DNA from 3 places in the Rhizobium sp. BT03 genome. Region 1 is predicted to be linked to each of the others. Evidence: riboswitches for the same ligand, from Rfam matches in the RefSeq annotation. Region 1 holds a riboswitch; each other region holds the start of a gene.
The links. Region 1 has a riboswitch for cobalamin ahead of cobU (bifunctional adenosylcobinamide kinase/adenosylcobinamide-phosphate guanylyltransferase). Riboswitches for the same ligand answer to the same signal wherever they lie in the genome.

Region 1 (5,416 bases):
GCTGGGTCGAGCCGATCGGGAAGGCCTGCTTGAATTCCTCCAGCGAGATGCCCGCCTTGGCCGTCTTGACGTCGGCGCGCATCAGCTTGTCCACCGTCAGGTTGCGGATCCAGCCGACGTCATGGGCGCTGCGGATGCTTTCGCCGCGCAGATGGAAGCGCCATGTGGCGAAGGAGTAGCCGAAGGTCGAGCGCACGACGAGCGAAGAGGTGATGACGGCGGCGAGCACCAGCGCGGTGATCGGGAAATCGCCGGTGATTTCGAGCGCCAGGAACGTCATCGTCAGCGGCCCGCCGATGACGGCGACGGCAAGCGAACTCATGCCGACGACGGCATAGATGACGGGCGTTAGCGTCGCATCGGCAAAATAGGGGCCGCAATAGGCGAAGAGCTTGCCGAGCAGGGCGCCCATGAACAGCGACGCGAAGAACAGGCCGCCCCTGAAGCCGGAGCCGATCGAGATCGCGGAAGCCAAGGATTTCAACAGAAAGAGGCCGATCAGCGCCGGGATGGCCACGTCGCGGGAAAGGTTGAGATGCAGCGCGCCGTGGCCGGCCGAAAGCACCTGCGGCGAGATCATCGCCAGCAGCCCGACAATGATGCCGCCGAGTGCGGGGCGGAAGGGCGGGGCGATCGAGCTCTTGCGCGCGAGTTCCTCGACGAAGGAGACGCCCTGCATGATCAGGATGCCGACGCCGGCGCAGAAGACGCCGAGCAGTATTGCCGGGATATAATCGGCCGGCATGACAGCGCCGAAGCTGCCGATATCGATGGTGAAATCGCCGTCGGTGAGCAGCCTTGCGATCAGGGTGGAAACGAGGGCCGAGACGACCACGGGGGTCAGCGACACGATCGTATAGGTGCCGATGATCAGCTCGAAGGCATAGAAGGCGCCGGTCAGCGGCGCGTTGAAGGCGGCGGCGATGGCGCCGGCTGCGCCGCAGCCGACGAGGATACGCAGATCCGAGCGGCGAAGCTGCAGCTTCAGGCCGAATTTCGAGGCGAGGCCGGCGGCAAGCTGGGTATAGCCGGCCTCCAGGCCGACGGAGGCGCCGAAGCCGTTGGAGATCAGGTTCTGCACGGCGACGATGATGCTGTCGGTCAAGGACAGGCGGCCGCCATGCAGCGCATTGGCCTCGATCGGGTCGACCATCGGCTTCTTGCGGCGTTTGGCCAACACGAAGAGAAGCAGACCGAGCAAGATGCCGCCGATGACGGGGGCGGTCAGCAGCAGCAGCTTGTCGTCGATCACAGACGAGCTCAGCCTTTCGCTGTCTGGTATGCCGAAGACCAGCTGATGCAGTTCATTGGAGACGAAGCTCATGCCGGTGACGGCAAGCCCGGAGGTGATGCCGACGACGGCGCCCGCCAGCGACAGGCCGACTTCGCTGCGTCGCGTCAGCGCCCGCAGCCGCCCCGGATCGAAGAAAACTCGCAGCGCCCGGAACCGGCGCCGATCCAATTTCATAAGCATGGCAAGACAACTAGGCAGGAAGAGGCCCGGTCAAGGGCGATGGCGCAGACCGCTTGCGATGTAATTGCGGCGAAAAGCTGGCGCGACGATCAAATATTTATGACGTAAGTATCTGATAAATGACGATGTTTTAGGTAGAGTAAGTCGTCTTGCGAGCGTTGCGTCGCCTGGCTGGCCATTCCCGGCCATATCGGCCGGTTGACTTCACCCCTGAGCTTGCCTAACCATCTTTGGAATAACGGATGGTTCCGGATCGGTGTTACGCCTTTCCGGATGAAAAGGGAATGTGACGGGGCGGACCCACACCGGGCGCCTTCATCACAGCCGACCCCGCGACTGTAGAGCGGTCAGGGTCTTCCATCCGGCATCCAGCTCTTCCGGCCGACAGTCTGCAATGGTGCAGGCGGGCGGGACGGGCGACATGCCGGAAAAGCCACTGGACATGCATGGTGATCAACCGGGGTCGGACGCCTCTATTTCTACGAATCGTCCACCTCTTCACCGATGCAGCCGGGAAGGCGAGGCAGATCCGCTGGCACGATCATGGGCGACCGGATTCCGGTCCGCCCCGATCGCGGCCGACAACCGCGAGCCAGGAGACCTGCCATTCGTGCCGGGCGAGAAGCCCAACCCTGGGCAAGAGACCCACTGCCAGCACGGAGGTTGTTTTGGCTGAACGAATGAATTCGGCGCGGCTTGGTGCTGTGCGTATGGATTTCCCCTTCTCCCTCGCGGGGAGAAGGTGGCCCGAAGGGTCGGATGCGGGGGCCGCACGGCGCCTCCGTCATTTTGCCCTTCGCTTGTGCTCAGTGCATTCGCGGCTTCGCCGCTCACCCCCTCAACCGCCTGCCGGCACCTTCTCCCCGCGGGGGAGAAGAGGGATGTGGCACCGCCGCGCCCTCTCTAGCGGGAGCGCTTGCGTATGACGATCGCTTCCACCAACACCACCTTTATCCTCGGCGGCGCACGCTCCGGCAAATCCCGCTTTGCCGAATCTCTTGTCGTGCCGACCGGCCTCGATCGTCACTACCTCGCGACCGGCCGGGCGTGGGACGAGGAAATGCAGGCGCGCATCGCCCAGCACCGGGCCGATCGCGGTCCGTCCTGGACCACGCATGAGGAGCCGCTCGATCTTGTCGGCAAGCTCGCCGCCATCGACGGCGAGGGCCGTGTGGTGCTGATCGACTGCCTGACGCTCTGGGTCACCAATCTGATGATGGAGGAGCGGGATATGACCGCGGAGTTTACGGCGCTCGCTGATTTCCTGCCTGACGCGAAGGCGCGGCTCGTTTTCGTTTCCAACGAGGTCGGCCTCGGCATCGTGCCCGACAATCGCATGGCGCGGGATTTTCGCGATCATGCCGGCCGTCTCCACCAGATGATCGCGGCGAAGGCCGCCGAAGTCTATTTCATCGCGGCAGGCCTGCCGCTGAAAATGAAGGGTTAAATCCATGAACCAGCAGAAGATTCCCGCAACCGTCATCACCGGCTTCCTCGGCGCCGGCAAGACGACGATGATCCGCAACCTGCTCACAAACGCGGGCGGCAAGAAGATCGCGCTCATCATCAACGAATTCGGCGATCTCGGCGTCGACGGCGATGTGCTGAAGGGCTGCGGCGCGGAGAATTGCACTGAGGACGACATCATCGAGCTGACCAATGGCTGCATCTGCTGCACGGTCGCCGACGACTTCATTCCGACGATGACGAAGCTGCTGGAGCGCGACCAGCGCCCCGACCATATCGTCATCGAAACCTCGGGCCTTGCTTTGCCGCAGCCGCTGGTCGCGGCTTTCAACTGGCCTGACATTCGCACTCAGGTGACCGTCGACGGTGTCGTCACCGTAGTCGACAGCGCCGCAGTTGCCGCCGGCCGTTTCGCCGACGATCACGATGCTGTCGAGGCGGCGCGCAGTGAGGATGAATCGCTCGATCACGAGAGCCCGATCGAAGAGCTGTTCGAGGATCAGCTGACCTGCGCCGATCTGATCGTGCTCAATAAGACCGACCTGATCGATGGGGCTGGTCTTATCAGGGTGCGCGACGAGGTCGCCTCTCGCACAGTGCGCAAGCCTGCGATGATCGAGGCGAGGAATGGCGAGGTGCCGGCCGGCATCCTGCTCGGTCTCGGAATCGGCACGGAGGACGATATCGCCAACCGCAAGTCGCACCACGAGCTTGAGCATGAGGACGGTGTGGCGCACGATCACGACGAATTCGACAGCTTCGTCGTGGACCTCGGAGCGGTCGCCGATATTGCCGGCTTCGTTGAAAAGCTGAAGGCGATCATATCAGCCCATGACGTGCTGCGCCTCAAGGGCTTCGTCGACGTTTCGGGCAAGCCGATGCGCCTGCAGCTTCAGGCCGTCGGCAGCCGCATCGACCACTATTTCGACCGCGCCTGGACGCCTGGTGAAAAGCGCGCCACGCGTCTGGTCGTCATCGGCCTTCATGAGATGGATCAGGGCGCGGTGAGGGCGGCGATCGAGGCGCTGGCGTAACCCCATGCATCTGCTTCTGGCCCAACAGGGAACGATCAGCGACGGCGATGAGGCGATCGACCTCGGGCAGACGCCGGGCGATATCCTGTTCCTGTCGGCGGCCGACAGCGAGCTTGCGGCGATCGCGGCCGCCCATCAAGCGCGTGGTGGACCGCATTCGCTGCGGCTCGCCAGCCTGATGAGCCTCAAGCATCCGATGTCGATCGATACCTATGTCGAACGCACGGCGCGGCACGCCAGGCTCATCATCGTCCGTGCGCTCGGCGGCGCCAGCTATTTCCGCTATGCGCTGGAGGCGCTGCATGCTTGTGCGGCCCGCAATGGCATGCTGATTGCGGTGCTGCCGGGTGATGCCAGGCCGGATGCAGGGCTGGCGCCCTTCTCGAACATCGCAGCCGACGATCTCGATGGGCTCTGGGCCTATCTGATCGAGGGCGGCGATGCCAATACGCGCGCCTTTCTCGATTATGCTGCGGCAATGCTATCCGGTGCGGAGAAGCCGGCGCCGGCCGTGCCCTTGATGAAAGCCGGCATCTGGTGGCCGGGGCGGGGTCTGATCGGGGTCGAAGAGTGGCGGCGGGTTGTCGGTTCGCATGTTACGCGACCTTCGTCCGTCGAGCGTGGGATACCCCCCTCTGTCCTGCCGGACATCTCCCCCACAGGGGGGGAGATCGGCAAGTCGCTTGGGCTTCGAACCAAAGCAACGCATAAGGATGCCGCACTTTCGGCTGAAGAGATGGCGCGAGGCCTCTCATCCCCGATCTCCCCCCTTGTGGGGGAGATGTCCGGCAGGACAGAGGGGGGTATGGTAGCGGAGGAGCGATTTGAACCCCCGACAATCGCGATCAGCTTCTACCGCGCCCTCGTGCAGAGCGGCGAGACCAAGCCGATCGAGGCGCTGATCGACGCCTTGCAGGCGCAGGGTCTCCGGCCGCTGCCGGTCTTTGCCTATAGCCTCAAGGATCCCGTCTCGACCGGCATTCTCGAAAGCGTGTTTTCAGCGCTGAAACCCGATGTCGTGATCAACACGACCGGCTTTGCCGTCTCCGCACCGGGCGCCGACCGGCAGCCGACGGTGCTGGAGGCGAACGGGGCGGTGGTGCTGCAGGCCATCCTGTCCGCCTCGTCGCGGGAGGCATGGGCTGTCTCCTCGCAAGGCCTCTCGGCGCGGGATCTCGGCATGAACGTGGCGCTGCCCGAAGTCGACGGCCGGGTGCTGGCGCGGGCGGTCTCCTTCAAGACGGCAGCGCGTTACGATGCGGCTGTCGAGACCAACATCGTCGCCAGCGAACCAGATGCCGGCCGGGTGCGCTATACGGCGGAACTCGCCGCCAATTGGGCACGGCTGCGCGGCACCCTGGCACGCGACCGGCGCATCGCTCTTATCATGGCGAACTATCCGAACCGCGACGGCCGGCTCGGTAACGGGGTCGGCCTCGAT
Region 2 (5,416 bases), 1.3 Mb from region 1:
GTGTCGAGCAGCGTCAGCCCGGTGAAGACGCGGATGGTCAACTGCTGCTCGGCCGGCGTCAGCGTCGCCCAGGAAGGAATGTCGTTGGACAGCGGCACTTTCTCCGGCAGCCAGAAATTGCCGGTCAGCCGGTTCCAGACTTCGAGATCCTTATCGTCCTCGATGCGGTTCCAGTTGATGGCGCGCACGCGGGAAACGGGTTTTAATTGCATGTTCATTGGGTGGTCCCTCTTGAGGAATTTGCCTGGGTTTGCCCCTCATCCGCTTGCCGGCACCTTCTCCCCGCTTGCGGGGCGAAGGGAGCAAGCCGCAAGCTCTCCGTTCCCCACAACCTCTCGCAGGGCACGTCCCCTCTCCCCGTTTTTACGGGGAGAGGGTTAGGGTGAGGGGCATCTTGCAGTCCGGAGCGAAATCAACTCAAAGCGTACAAGACACACACCCCTGCACCTCGGTGCCGGAAAGCGCCATCTGGCGAAGCCGGATGTAGTAGATCGTCTTGATACCCTTCCTCCAGGCGTAGATCTGCGCCTTGTTGATGTCGCGCGTCGTCGCCGTGTCACGGAAGAACAGGGTCAGCGACAGGCCCTGGTCGACATGCTGGGTCGCCGCCGCATAGGTATCGATGATCTTCTCCGGCCCGATCTCGTAGGCGTCCTGATAATAATCGAGATTGTCGTTGGTCATGAACGGCGCCGGATAATAGACGCGGCCGATCTTGCCTTCCTTGCGGATTTCGATTTTCGAGACGATCGGATGGATCGAGGAAGTCGAGTGGTTGATGTAGGAGATCGAGCCCGTCGGCGGTACAGCCTGCAGGTTCTGGTTATACAGGCCGGAGGTCATGACAGCCGTCTTCAACGCCGCCCAATCCTCCTGTGTCGGAACAGGGATGCCGGCATCGTCGAACAGCGCCTGCACCTTCTCCGTCGCCGGCTTCCATTCCTGCTCGGTATATTTGTCGAAATATTCGCCGGAGGCATATTTGGAGTTCTCGAACCCCTTGAAGCTCGTGCCGCGTTCGACCGCCAGAAGGTTCGAGGCGCGGATCGCGTGATAAGTCACCGTATAGAAATAGATGTTGGTGAAATCGACGCCTTCCCTAGAGCCGTAGAAGATGTGTTCGCGGGCGAGATAGCCGTGCAGGTTCATCTGGCCGAGGCCGATCGCATGGCTTTCGTCATTGCCTTTCTCGATCGAGGGCACCGAGGCGATATGGCTCATGTCGGAGACCGCCGTCAGCGCCCGGATCGAGGTCTCGATCGTCTTGCCGAAATCGGCGGAATCCATGGCCGCGGCGATATTCAGCGAGCCGAGATTGCAGGAAATATCCTTGCCGAGATGCTTGTAGGAGAGGTCGTCGTTGTATTCGCTCGCCTCGCTGACCTGCAAAATCTCCGAGCAGAGATTGCTCATGGAGATGCGACCCGCAACCGGGTTTGCCCGGTTCACCGTGTCCTCGAACATGATGTAGGGATAACCGCTCTCGAACTGGATCTCGGCGAGCACCTGGAAGAATTCACGCGCCTTGATCTTCTTCTTCGAGATGCGCGCGTCCGCCACCATCTCCCGATATTTTTCCGTCACCGAAATTTCGGTGAAGGGCACGCCGTAGACCCGCTCCACGTCATAGGGCGAGAACAGATACATGTCCTCATTGTTCCTCGCGAGTTCGAAGGTAATGTCGGGCACGACGACGCCCAGCGACAGCGTCTTGATACGGATCTTCTCGTCGGCATTTTCGCGCTTGGTATCGAGGAAACGCATGATGTCGGGGTGATGGGCGTTGAGATAGACAGCACCCGCACCTTGGCGGGCCCCGAGCTGGTTGGCATAGGAGAAGCTGTCTTCGAGCAGCTTCATGACCGGGATGATGCCCGATGACTGGTTCTCGATCTGCTTGATCGGCGCGCCGGCCTCACGGATGTTCGTCAGCGACAGCGCCACGCCGCCGCCGCGCTTCGACAGCTGCAGCGCAGAATTGATCGAGCGGCCGATCGATTCCATATTGTCCTCGACCCGCAGCAGGAAGCAGGAGACGAGTTCGCCGCGCTGTTTCTTGCCGGCGTTGAGGAAAGTCGGCGTCGCCGGCTGAAAACGGCCGGAAATAATCTCGTCGACCATGTCGCGGGCAAGGGCCTCGTCGCCGCGCGCCAAGGTCAGCGCCACCATGCAGATTCGATCCTCGTAGCGCTCGAGATAGCGCTTTCCGTCGAAGGTCTTCAGCGTATAGCTGGTGTAATATTTGAAGGCGCCGAGGAAAGTCGGGAACCGGAATTTCCTGGCATAGGCCTGGTCGAACAGGTCGCGCACGAAATTGAAGGAATATTGGTCGAGAACCTCCTGCTCGTAATAGCCCTCGGTGACGAGATAATCGAGCTTTTCGCGGAGATTGTGAAAGAACACCGTGTTCTGGTTCACATGCTGCAGAAAATACTGCTTCGCCGCCATCCGGTCCTTGTCGAGCTGGATCCTGCCCTCATCGTCATAGAGGTTCAGCATGGCGTTCAGCGCGTGATAGTCGAGCGTTTCCGCCGCTTTCAAAGGGCGTTCGCCGGCGGGATGAGCAAAAGTGTTATGCGGTTTTGCGCCCGCATCCCGCGTCAGAGGTGTTCCCGTGTCCAAAATCGTTCCATTCCGTGTTTGACGTTGGCGACATCCTCCTCCGTGCCCATGAGCTCGAACCTGTAGAGGTAAGGCACCCGGCATTTCTGCGAGATCACGTCGCCGGCGAGCCCGTATGTCTCGCCGAAATTGCTGTTGCCCGCGGCAATCACGCCGCGAATGTGTCCTCGGTTCTCCGCATCGTTCAAGAAACGGATCACCTGCTTGGGAACGGCGCCCTTTACGATCCCTGGGCCGCCGTCGCCGCTATAGGTCGGCACGACGAGCACGAAAGGTTCGCGGATATGGAACGCATCCGCACCGCCCGCCGGAATACGCGCCGCGCGCAGTCCGAGCCTGGCGACGAAGCGATGGGTATTCTCGGATCGGCTGGAATAATAAACGATCAGCCCCATCGCCTTTCCTCGGTCAGGAGAGCGCGCTGATCATATCGGGGCGGAACCCCGCCCAATGCTGCTCGCCGGCAACGACGACGGGAACCTGCATGTAGCCCATGCCGCGCACACGATCGAGCGCCTCGGCATCTTCGGAGATATCGACGATGTCATAATCGACGCCCAGGCGGTCGAGGGCGCGATAGGTGGCGGTGCATTGGACGCAGGCGGGTTTGCTGTAGACGGTAACGCTCATCATCTTCCTCGTGATCTCAATGAATTCAGGACGCAGAACTGGGATCGGGCGCTTTGCGGCGTCCGGGGCAACGTTTGATAATGATCTGGCAAAGTTGGCGTCTTAAACGCCCGATATGGTCCCTCTCGGGATTTGCGCGGGCGGCGGCCTGGATATTCTCGACATGACTTCAACCCCGAAGTGCTCATGCGGACGTTCGGGGCAGCGCAGCAGGCGCGGATCATTCCGCTTCATGCACGCGACCTTCCGGACACCCCGCCCGTGGACATCTCGTTCAAGGCAGGTCTCCTGGCTTGCGGGTCGAAGCACCCTGCCCCCAGCCTTCCCAAGGCATCATGCCTCAGTGACCTGAAATCGGACAGTTGCTCGCCGCTTACAGTTGCGGGGGCAGCTCCGGCCTTGTCCCGCCCTCATGGTGGAACGCACCGTATTCCCGTCTTAGCCCGCGATCCTCACGAATCGAAGGAACCTTGAACACTATATATAGTATGCCAATCAAAAATCATGTCAACGGATGGTTTTCGCCTTGCGTTACGACAGGTTTGAAATCGCTGCGTTCCTGTGAAAACATGGATAATAAAGGCTTAAACAAAACGAACTGCGGAGAAGGCCGTGATGAGTAGGCCAGCCTGGTCGGCTCAGGCTGCTGACAAACCACGGCAAAACCCGTGACGTCATCCTCGGCCTTGTGCCGAGGATCTACACACGGTCAATTAAGTATTTGAAAATAAACGTTTTCCTGTCAGGAAATTGCCGTGGTTAGATGCTCGGCACAAGGCCGAGCATGACGGAGGAGACTTTGTCGGCAAACCGAGAGCCCGCCTGACTGAGGATCGGCTCCGCTATTTTCAATTCTCGATCAGGCCCGAACCGGCAGCAGTCTTCACGCCGCCACCGGAAAAACATTCATCCCTTTACGCGAAGCAGCCGGAGGGCATTGATCGTCACCAGCACCGTGGCGCCGGTATCGGCCAGAATCGCCGGCCAGAGCCCGGTGATGCCGGCGATGGTCGTGACCAGGAACACCGCCTTCAGCCCGAGCGCGATGGTGATATTCTCCAGGATATTGCGCGTCGTCCGCTGCGACAGCGCGATCATCCGCGCCACGTCGCCGACGCGCCCGTGCAGCACGGCGGCATCGGCCGTCTCCAGCGCCACATCGGTGCCGCCGCCCATGGCGATGCCGATGTCGGCGGCGGCCAGCGCCGGAGCGTCGTTGATGCCGTCGCCGACCTTGGCGACGACGAAGCCCTGGCGCTTCAATTCGCCGACAACCCGCTGTTTGTCCTCGGGCATCATCTCGCCGCGCCAGTCGATGCCGAGCATGCCGGCAACGGCTGCCGCCGTCCGCTTGTTGTCGCCCGTCAGCATCATCGCCTTGATACCGGCCGATTTAAGCGCCGAGAGCCCGGCTTCGGCATCCTCGCGCGGCTCGTCGCGCATGGCGATCAGGCCGGCTGCCGCGCCATTGACGAGCAGCACCGACACGCTCTTGCCCTCGTCATTCAGAACAGTGATGCGTGCATCCTTGTCGCCGTCGAGGGCCCCGCGTTCGCGGGCAGCGGACGACGACAGCAAATCGAGAGTCTCGCCGCCGACTTTGCCGCTGACACCCTTGCCCGGCAGCGCTTTCAGTTCGAAAGCCGGCGGCATGGGGACGCCGTCAGCCTTGGCGCGTTTGAGGATCGCCAGCGCCAAGGGGTGGCTGGAGCCTTGCTCCAGCACTGCCGCGCGCGACAAGATCTGCGCCTCACTCAATCCGAAGGCAACGATATCGGTCACTTGAGGCTTGCCTTCCGTCAGCGTGCCCGTCTTGTCGAAGGCGACCATCGTCACCTTGCCGAGGCTTTCCAGCACCGCGCCGCCCTTCATCAGCAGCCCGCGCCGCGCGCCTGCGGACAGCGAGGCGGCGATCGCCGCCGGCGTCGAGATGACGAGCGCGCAGGGGCAGCCGATCAGCAGGATGGCAAGGCCCTTGTAGATCCATTCGTCCCACGCGCCGGCAAGGAAGAGCGGCGGAACGACCGCGACGAGTGCGGCGACCACCACCACGCCGGGCGTGTAATAGCGCGAAAAGCGGTCGATGAAGCGTTCCGTCGGCGCCTTCGATTCCTGTGCCTCTTCCACCAGCTTGACGACGCGGGCGATGGTATTGTCGGCAGCG
Region 3 (5,416 bases), 140 kb from region 1:
CACCCTTCGAGGCCCCTTCGGGGCGCCTCAGGATGAGGCTCTCTTGGGCCTTCGAGGCTTCAGCGACGCCTTTGCTTGGGTCTCGTACTCGCGCAGGTCGTCCGGAACTGCGCAGCCTAAGGCAGCGCCGGTCCCGGCTGTCTTGCAACGAGCGCACGGCCGGCCGCCGCGCCGGCGTGAAGGCAGACCAGGCCGATCGCGGCCAGAGAATTGATCAACAGGACATTCGCCACGACCGACGCCGAAAATGCGCCCTCGCCTGACGGGAGAACCGCCGTTGCTGCAAAGATCACGCCTTCATAGGCAACGAAGCCGGCCAGGAAGGCGCCGGCCGCGGTGACGGTCAGGCCGGCCGCGAGGCGAAGCACGCCGAGCGCTGCCGCCAGGGAGGAGAATGCGGCAATACCGATCGCCAGACCCCAGGCATAGCTGTCCCAAGTCTGGGGATAGCCGAGCACGAGATATCCGACCATCTGGTTGGCGAGCCAGGCCAGCAGAACCGCCGTCACCGCCATCTGCCGGGGAAGAATGACCGCCGATACCGCCGCCAAGGCCACGAAGGGCGTGACGCAGGCAAAAATCAGGCTGAGAGCGACGCTCGCGCCTGAAATGATGGCGACCCAGGCGACGGCGAAGCCGGGGACGACGGGGCGCAGGGGAAACTGATTTCGTTCGAGCATCTCGAAACTCCGTTCGACCGGGCGCAAGCGCCCTCGGAAATCATACGCCAGCCCGGGAAAAAGGCCAGTCAGGCCACATCTCCGTGTTGAGATCGAACGTCCCGGCCGTTCCTCAATCCAGGACGTATTGGATATGATGCCGTCCATGCACGGCCGATTTCTGGACATGGGCGCGAACGCCGAAAACCCGGCCGATCATATCCTCCGTCAGCACATCCTCCGGCGCGCCCGAGGCGACGACCTCGCCCTTCTGAAGCACCGCCAGGCTGTCGCAGAACATTGCCGCCAGGTTAAGGTCGTGCAGCGCCACGATGCAGGTGATGCCGAGCTTGGAGATCAGCCGGAGGATGTCGAGCTGGTGCTGGATATCGAGATGATTGGTCGGCTCGTCGAGCAGCAGCTCACCCGGCGCCTGCGCCAGCGAGCGCGCAATATGGACACGCTGGCGCTCACCGCCCGACAGCGTCTGCCAGAGCTGGCCCGCCCGCTCCCCCATGGCGACCCGCAACAAGGCCTCGTCGACCGCGGCATCGTCCTCAGCGCCCCAGGGCGAGAGCAGCCCGCGATGGGGCGTGCGGCCGAGCCGCACCACGTCGCGCACCGTCAGCTGCGTCTCGGTCGTCGACTGCTGCTCGACGAAGGCGATGCGCCGCGCAAGGGCTGCGCGCGACAGCGAAGCGATATCGTCTTCGCCCAGCCGGATGACACCGCTGCGGACCTTGCGCAGCCGGCAGATCAGCCTGAGCAGGCTCGATTTGCCGGAGCCGTTCGGCCCGAGCAGGCCGAGCACCTTGCCCTTTTCGACCGTCAGGCTGACGCCGTTGACGATGACCGTGTCGCCGGCGGCAAAACTCACCGCGTCGATGGAAATGCTCATGCGCTCCTCCGCACACGATAAAGGATGACCGCGAAGGCCGGCGCGCCGAAGAGCGCGGTGACGACGCCGATCGGCAGCACCTGCTGCGGGATGATGATGCGCGAGACGATATCGGCGCCGACCATGTAGATCGCGCCGCCGAGCGCCGTTGCCGGCAGCAGCCGCCGATGCCCCGGCCCGACGAGGAAGCGGGCGGCATGCGGGATGACGAGACCGACGAAGCCGATCGAACCCACCATGCTGACGACGCTCGCCGTCATCGCCGCCGTCAGGGCAAAGAGCAGGATCTGGACGCGGCGGACAGCAATGCCCAGCGAGGCGGCCGCATCCGTGCCGAAGGCGAAGGCGTCGAGCGCCCGGACATGGGCCATGCAGACGAGGAAACCGGCAAGCGCGATCGGCACCGAGAGATAGACATCCGGCCAGCGCACGCCGCTGAGCGAACCCAGCAGCCAGAACAGCACGCCCCGCGCCTGCTCGGCATTGGCCGAGGTCGTGACGATATAGGAGGTGAGCGCATTGAAGAGCTGCGAACCGGCCACGCCGCAGAGAATGATGCGCTCGCCCGTTCCGCCCGCCCCCGTGGCGAGGAAGCCGACCAGCAGGAAAGCGACGACCGCGCCGAGAAAGGCACCGCCCGAAAGCCCGAGAACGCCATAGCCGAAGCCGAGGATCATCACCGAGACCGCCCCGGTCGAAGCCCCGGCCGAAATGCCGAGCACATAGGGTTCGGCCAGCGGATTGCGCAGCAGCGCCTGCAGGATGGCGCCGGAAAGCGACAGCGAGGCGCCGGCGCTCGCCGCGACCAGCGCCCGGCTGAGGCGATAATCCCAGACGATGCCCTGATGGATGCGGCTGAGCTCGAAATCCGTGCCGAACAGCCGGTTCGACACCGCCTCCGCCGTGGTCGCCAGCGGAATGGCGATCTCACCGATCGAAACGGCAAGGCTGATCATCAGCCCGAGAAGAAGGAAGGCGGCAATGGTGAGCGCGGCAAGCGCCCACCATCCCGGCTCTCTGGCCGATGCTGCCGTCACTGGGTCAGGCCGAAGGACTTGATGCCCTTCGCCAGCGTCTCGATGCCGTCGATGGTGCGGATCGTCGGGTTCATCGATTGCGCGTCCATCATCACGAAACGCCCGTTCTTCACCGCGTCCAGCTCCTTGGTGACGGGATCCTTCCTAAGGAAATCGATCTTCACCTCGGGATCGTCGGCGGCGTAGCGGCGCCGGTCCATGGTGGCGAGAACGATGACGGCGGGGTTCGCCTCGGAAATGGTTTCCCAGCCGACCAGCGGCCATTCCTCCTCGGTGGTAACGACATTCCTGGCGCCGATCGCCTTCAGGATATAAGCCGGCGCGCCGTTCTTGCCGGCAATGAAGGCGTCGCCATTGACCTCCTTGCTGGAGAACCAGAAGACGACGGGCAGGTTCTTGCCCGCTGCGCCCGATATCGAAGCCACCGCATCGGCCTCGCGCTTCTTCAATTCAGCGATCAGCGTATCGCCGCGCTCCTTCACGTCGAAAATTTCAGAGAGTTCGGCGATTTCACGATAGATCAGCTCCATCGTGAACAGCTCCTTGCGCACGCCGTCGCCGCCATCGGTATTGACCTTGGCGAAACAATCGGCCGGCGAAAGATAGGTGTTGATGCCGAGATCCTCGAACTGCTCCCGCTTGCCGACGGAGCCCTGCGCGCCGACATGCCATTCGAACTCGGCCGCCACAAGGTCGGGCTCTTGCCCGACGACGGATTCGAAGCTCGGATCGTTGTCGGCGAGACGCTTTATCTTGCTGTTGGCCTCGGCATATTGCGGCAGCACGGGACCCACCCAAACGGCCGTGCCTGTGATTTTGTCGGCAACGCCGAGCGAGAAGAGAATTTCGGTCATGCCCTGGCCGATCGAAACGATCTTCGACGGCGCCTTCTGGAACGTCACCTGCTCACGGCAATTGGTGATGGTCAAAGGATATTGGGTGGCGGCAAGGCTCGGTGCCGCAAAGCCGATCAGCCCGAAGGCACATGTCATGGTGGCGAAAATCTGGCGCATGAAAAACCTCGATTGAAGGGAAAAAGCACGGTTATGCCGCACAGGCGGCCGAGGGCACGCTGAGACGTGCGCTAACCGCAGGAGGCCCAATCGAGACGGATGCATGCCGGAATTCGGCGAAGGTTCAGAAAGTCAATCATGTCTGTTCCTTGTCCGGGCATCCCCGCCCGGTTGATTGGATCGTGATTGACGGCAGGTCTCCTGGCTTGCGGATATCCGTCGTCTCATCCGCCTTCCCGCGCTATATCGCAGTGGCGAGGCCATAAGCCCTTCAGAGATGGCCGGTCGCTGGCCACAGCTGAGATGATCGACAATCCGCTTACAGTTGCGGGGGCAGCCACGGTCTCGGTCCCTACTGGGTCGTCCTCACCGTGTTCCCTATTAATCCCCTTGGAGTCATCTTCAGGGAACCATCGCCCTCAGTTACGTCGCCGGCCCGGGCGACGTCAACAACTATTGCGGAGGATTAGGTTTGGGTGGGCGAAAAATGGAGACGGATCGTCGGAGCGCTGTTGGCCGGTATAATGCCGGCATCCTTCATCCCCTCAGGATGAGGCTCTCTTAAGCGTCGGCGCAGCATCCTCCCATTCCCGCTGTCGTAGGCGCGGCATCCGCCAACCTCCCTCATGCTGAGGTGCGCAGCCCGAGAGGGCGAAGCCTCGAAGCACGCCGCAACGGTGCTCCTTGCTAAAAACGCATCCTGCTCTGCGAATGGAGCACCCGCCTCGTCTTTCGAGGCTTCAGCCTTCGGCTTCCGCACCTCAAGATGAGGCTCTTTTGAGCGTCGACAGAAGATCCTCCCGTTCCCGCTGTCGTGGGTGCGGCACCCTCCGACCTCCCTCATGCTGAGGTGCGCAGCCCGTACGGCGAAGCCTCGAAGCACGCGCCGCAACGCTGCTCCCTGCGTTCCTACAAGGCATCCAGCGGGATCTTCAGATATCGCCGCCCATTTCCCTCCGGCTCGGGCAATCTGCCTCCCCGAATATTCACCTGCAGCGCGTGCAGCATCAGCTTCGGTTTCGGCAGCGTACGGTCGCGCGCCTTGCGGAGCGCCACGAAGCCGGCCTCGTCAATGCCTGATATATGCGGATTACCGCTTTTCTGGGCGGCTACCGTGCTTTCCCAGCGCGGGTGACGGCCGCCAGGCTGATAGTCGTGGCCGGAAAAGAGCCGGGTCTCCTCGGGCAGCGACAGGATGGCCTGGATCGAGTGCCAGAGGTCGCTGGCGCTGCCGCCGGGAAAATCCGTGCGCGCCGTGCCGGAATCCGGCGTGAACACGGTATCGTGCACGAAGGCTGCGTCGCCAATGACATAGGTCACCGAGGCAAGGGTATGGCCGGGCGAGAACATCACGCGGGCTTTAAGCTCGCCGATCTCGAAGGTGTCGCCATCGGCAAACAGCCGATCCCATTGCGAGCCGTCGGTTTCGAGTGCCTGCCAGTTGTAGATTTCCTTCCAGAGCACCTGCACGTCGGTGACATGGGCGCCGATCGCGGTCGGCGCGCCGGTCTTTCCTTTGAGGTAGTGCGCGGCGGAGAAATGATCGGCATGCGGATGCGTGTCGAGGATCCACGCGACCGTCAGCCCCTCGCTGTCGATATGAGCGAGGATGGCGTCGGCATTGGCCGTCCCCGTCGCACCCGACATCTCGTCGAAATCGAGCACCGGGTCGATGATGGCGCAGCGTTTCGTCACCGAGTCGGCAACGACATATTGCACACTGCAGGTGCGGGGCTCGAAGAAGGCCGTCACACCAGCCGCCTGCCCCGCCCGTTTTTCCAGCCAGCGGCGCGCGCCGGCAAGATCGAA

Region 2: it holds a riboswitch for cobalamin, as region 1 does, so the genes downstream of both, nrdH (glutaredoxin-like protein NrdH) here and cobU (bifunctional adenosylcobinamide kinase/adenosylcobinamide-phosphate guanylyltransferase) in region 1, are expected to answer to the same signal.
Region 3: it holds a riboswitch for cobalamin, as region 1 does, so the genes downstream of both, QMO80_RS21400 (ABC transporter substrate-binding protein) here and cobU (bifunctional adenosylcobinamide kinase/adenosylcobinamide-phosphate guanylyltransferase) in region 1, are expected to answer to the same signal.

The regions. Positions count from the first base shown of each region.
Region 1 is NZ_CP125640.1:48,815-54,230, forward strand. It holds gene QMO80_RS00270 (chloride channel protein) at 1-1,474, opposite strand, end outside; cobalamin riboswitch at 1,701-2,098, shown strand; gene cobU (bifunctional adenosylcobinamide kinase/adenosylcobinamide-phosphate guanylyltransferase) at 2,397-2,921, shown strand; gene cobW (cobalamin biosynthesis protein CobW) at 2,926-3,975, shown strand; gene cobN (cobaltochelatase subunit CobN) at 3,980-5,416, shown strand, end outside.
Region 2 is NZ_CP125640.1:3,198,534-3,203,949, reverse strand. It holds gene nrdF (class 1b ribonucleoside-diphosphate reductase subunit beta) at 1-218, opposite strand, end outside; gene nrdE (class 1b ribonucleoside-diphosphate reductase subunit alpha) at 418-2,622, opposite strand; gene nrdI (class Ib ribonucleoside-diphosphate reductase assembly flavoprotein NrdI) at 2,601-3,017, opposite strand; gene nrdH (glutaredoxin-like protein NrdH) at 3,031-3,252, opposite strand; cobalamin riboswitch at 3,513-3,740, opposite strand; gene QMO80_RS15695 (heavy metal translocating P-type ATPase) at 4,159-5,416, opposite strand, start outside.
Region 3 is NZ_CP125640.1:4,408,084-4,413,499, reverse strand. It holds gene QMO80_RS21415 (hypothetical protein) at 117-680, opposite strand; gene QMO80_RS21410 (ABC transporter ATP-binding protein) at 793-1,557, opposite strand; gene QMO80_RS21405 (iron ABC transporter permease) at 1,554-2,594, opposite strand; gene QMO80_RS21400 (ABC transporter substrate-binding protein) at 2,591-3,607, opposite strand; cobalamin riboswitch at 3,781-4,037, opposite strand; gene blh (bifunctional sulfur transferase/dioxygenase Blh) at 4,517-5,416, opposite strand, start outside.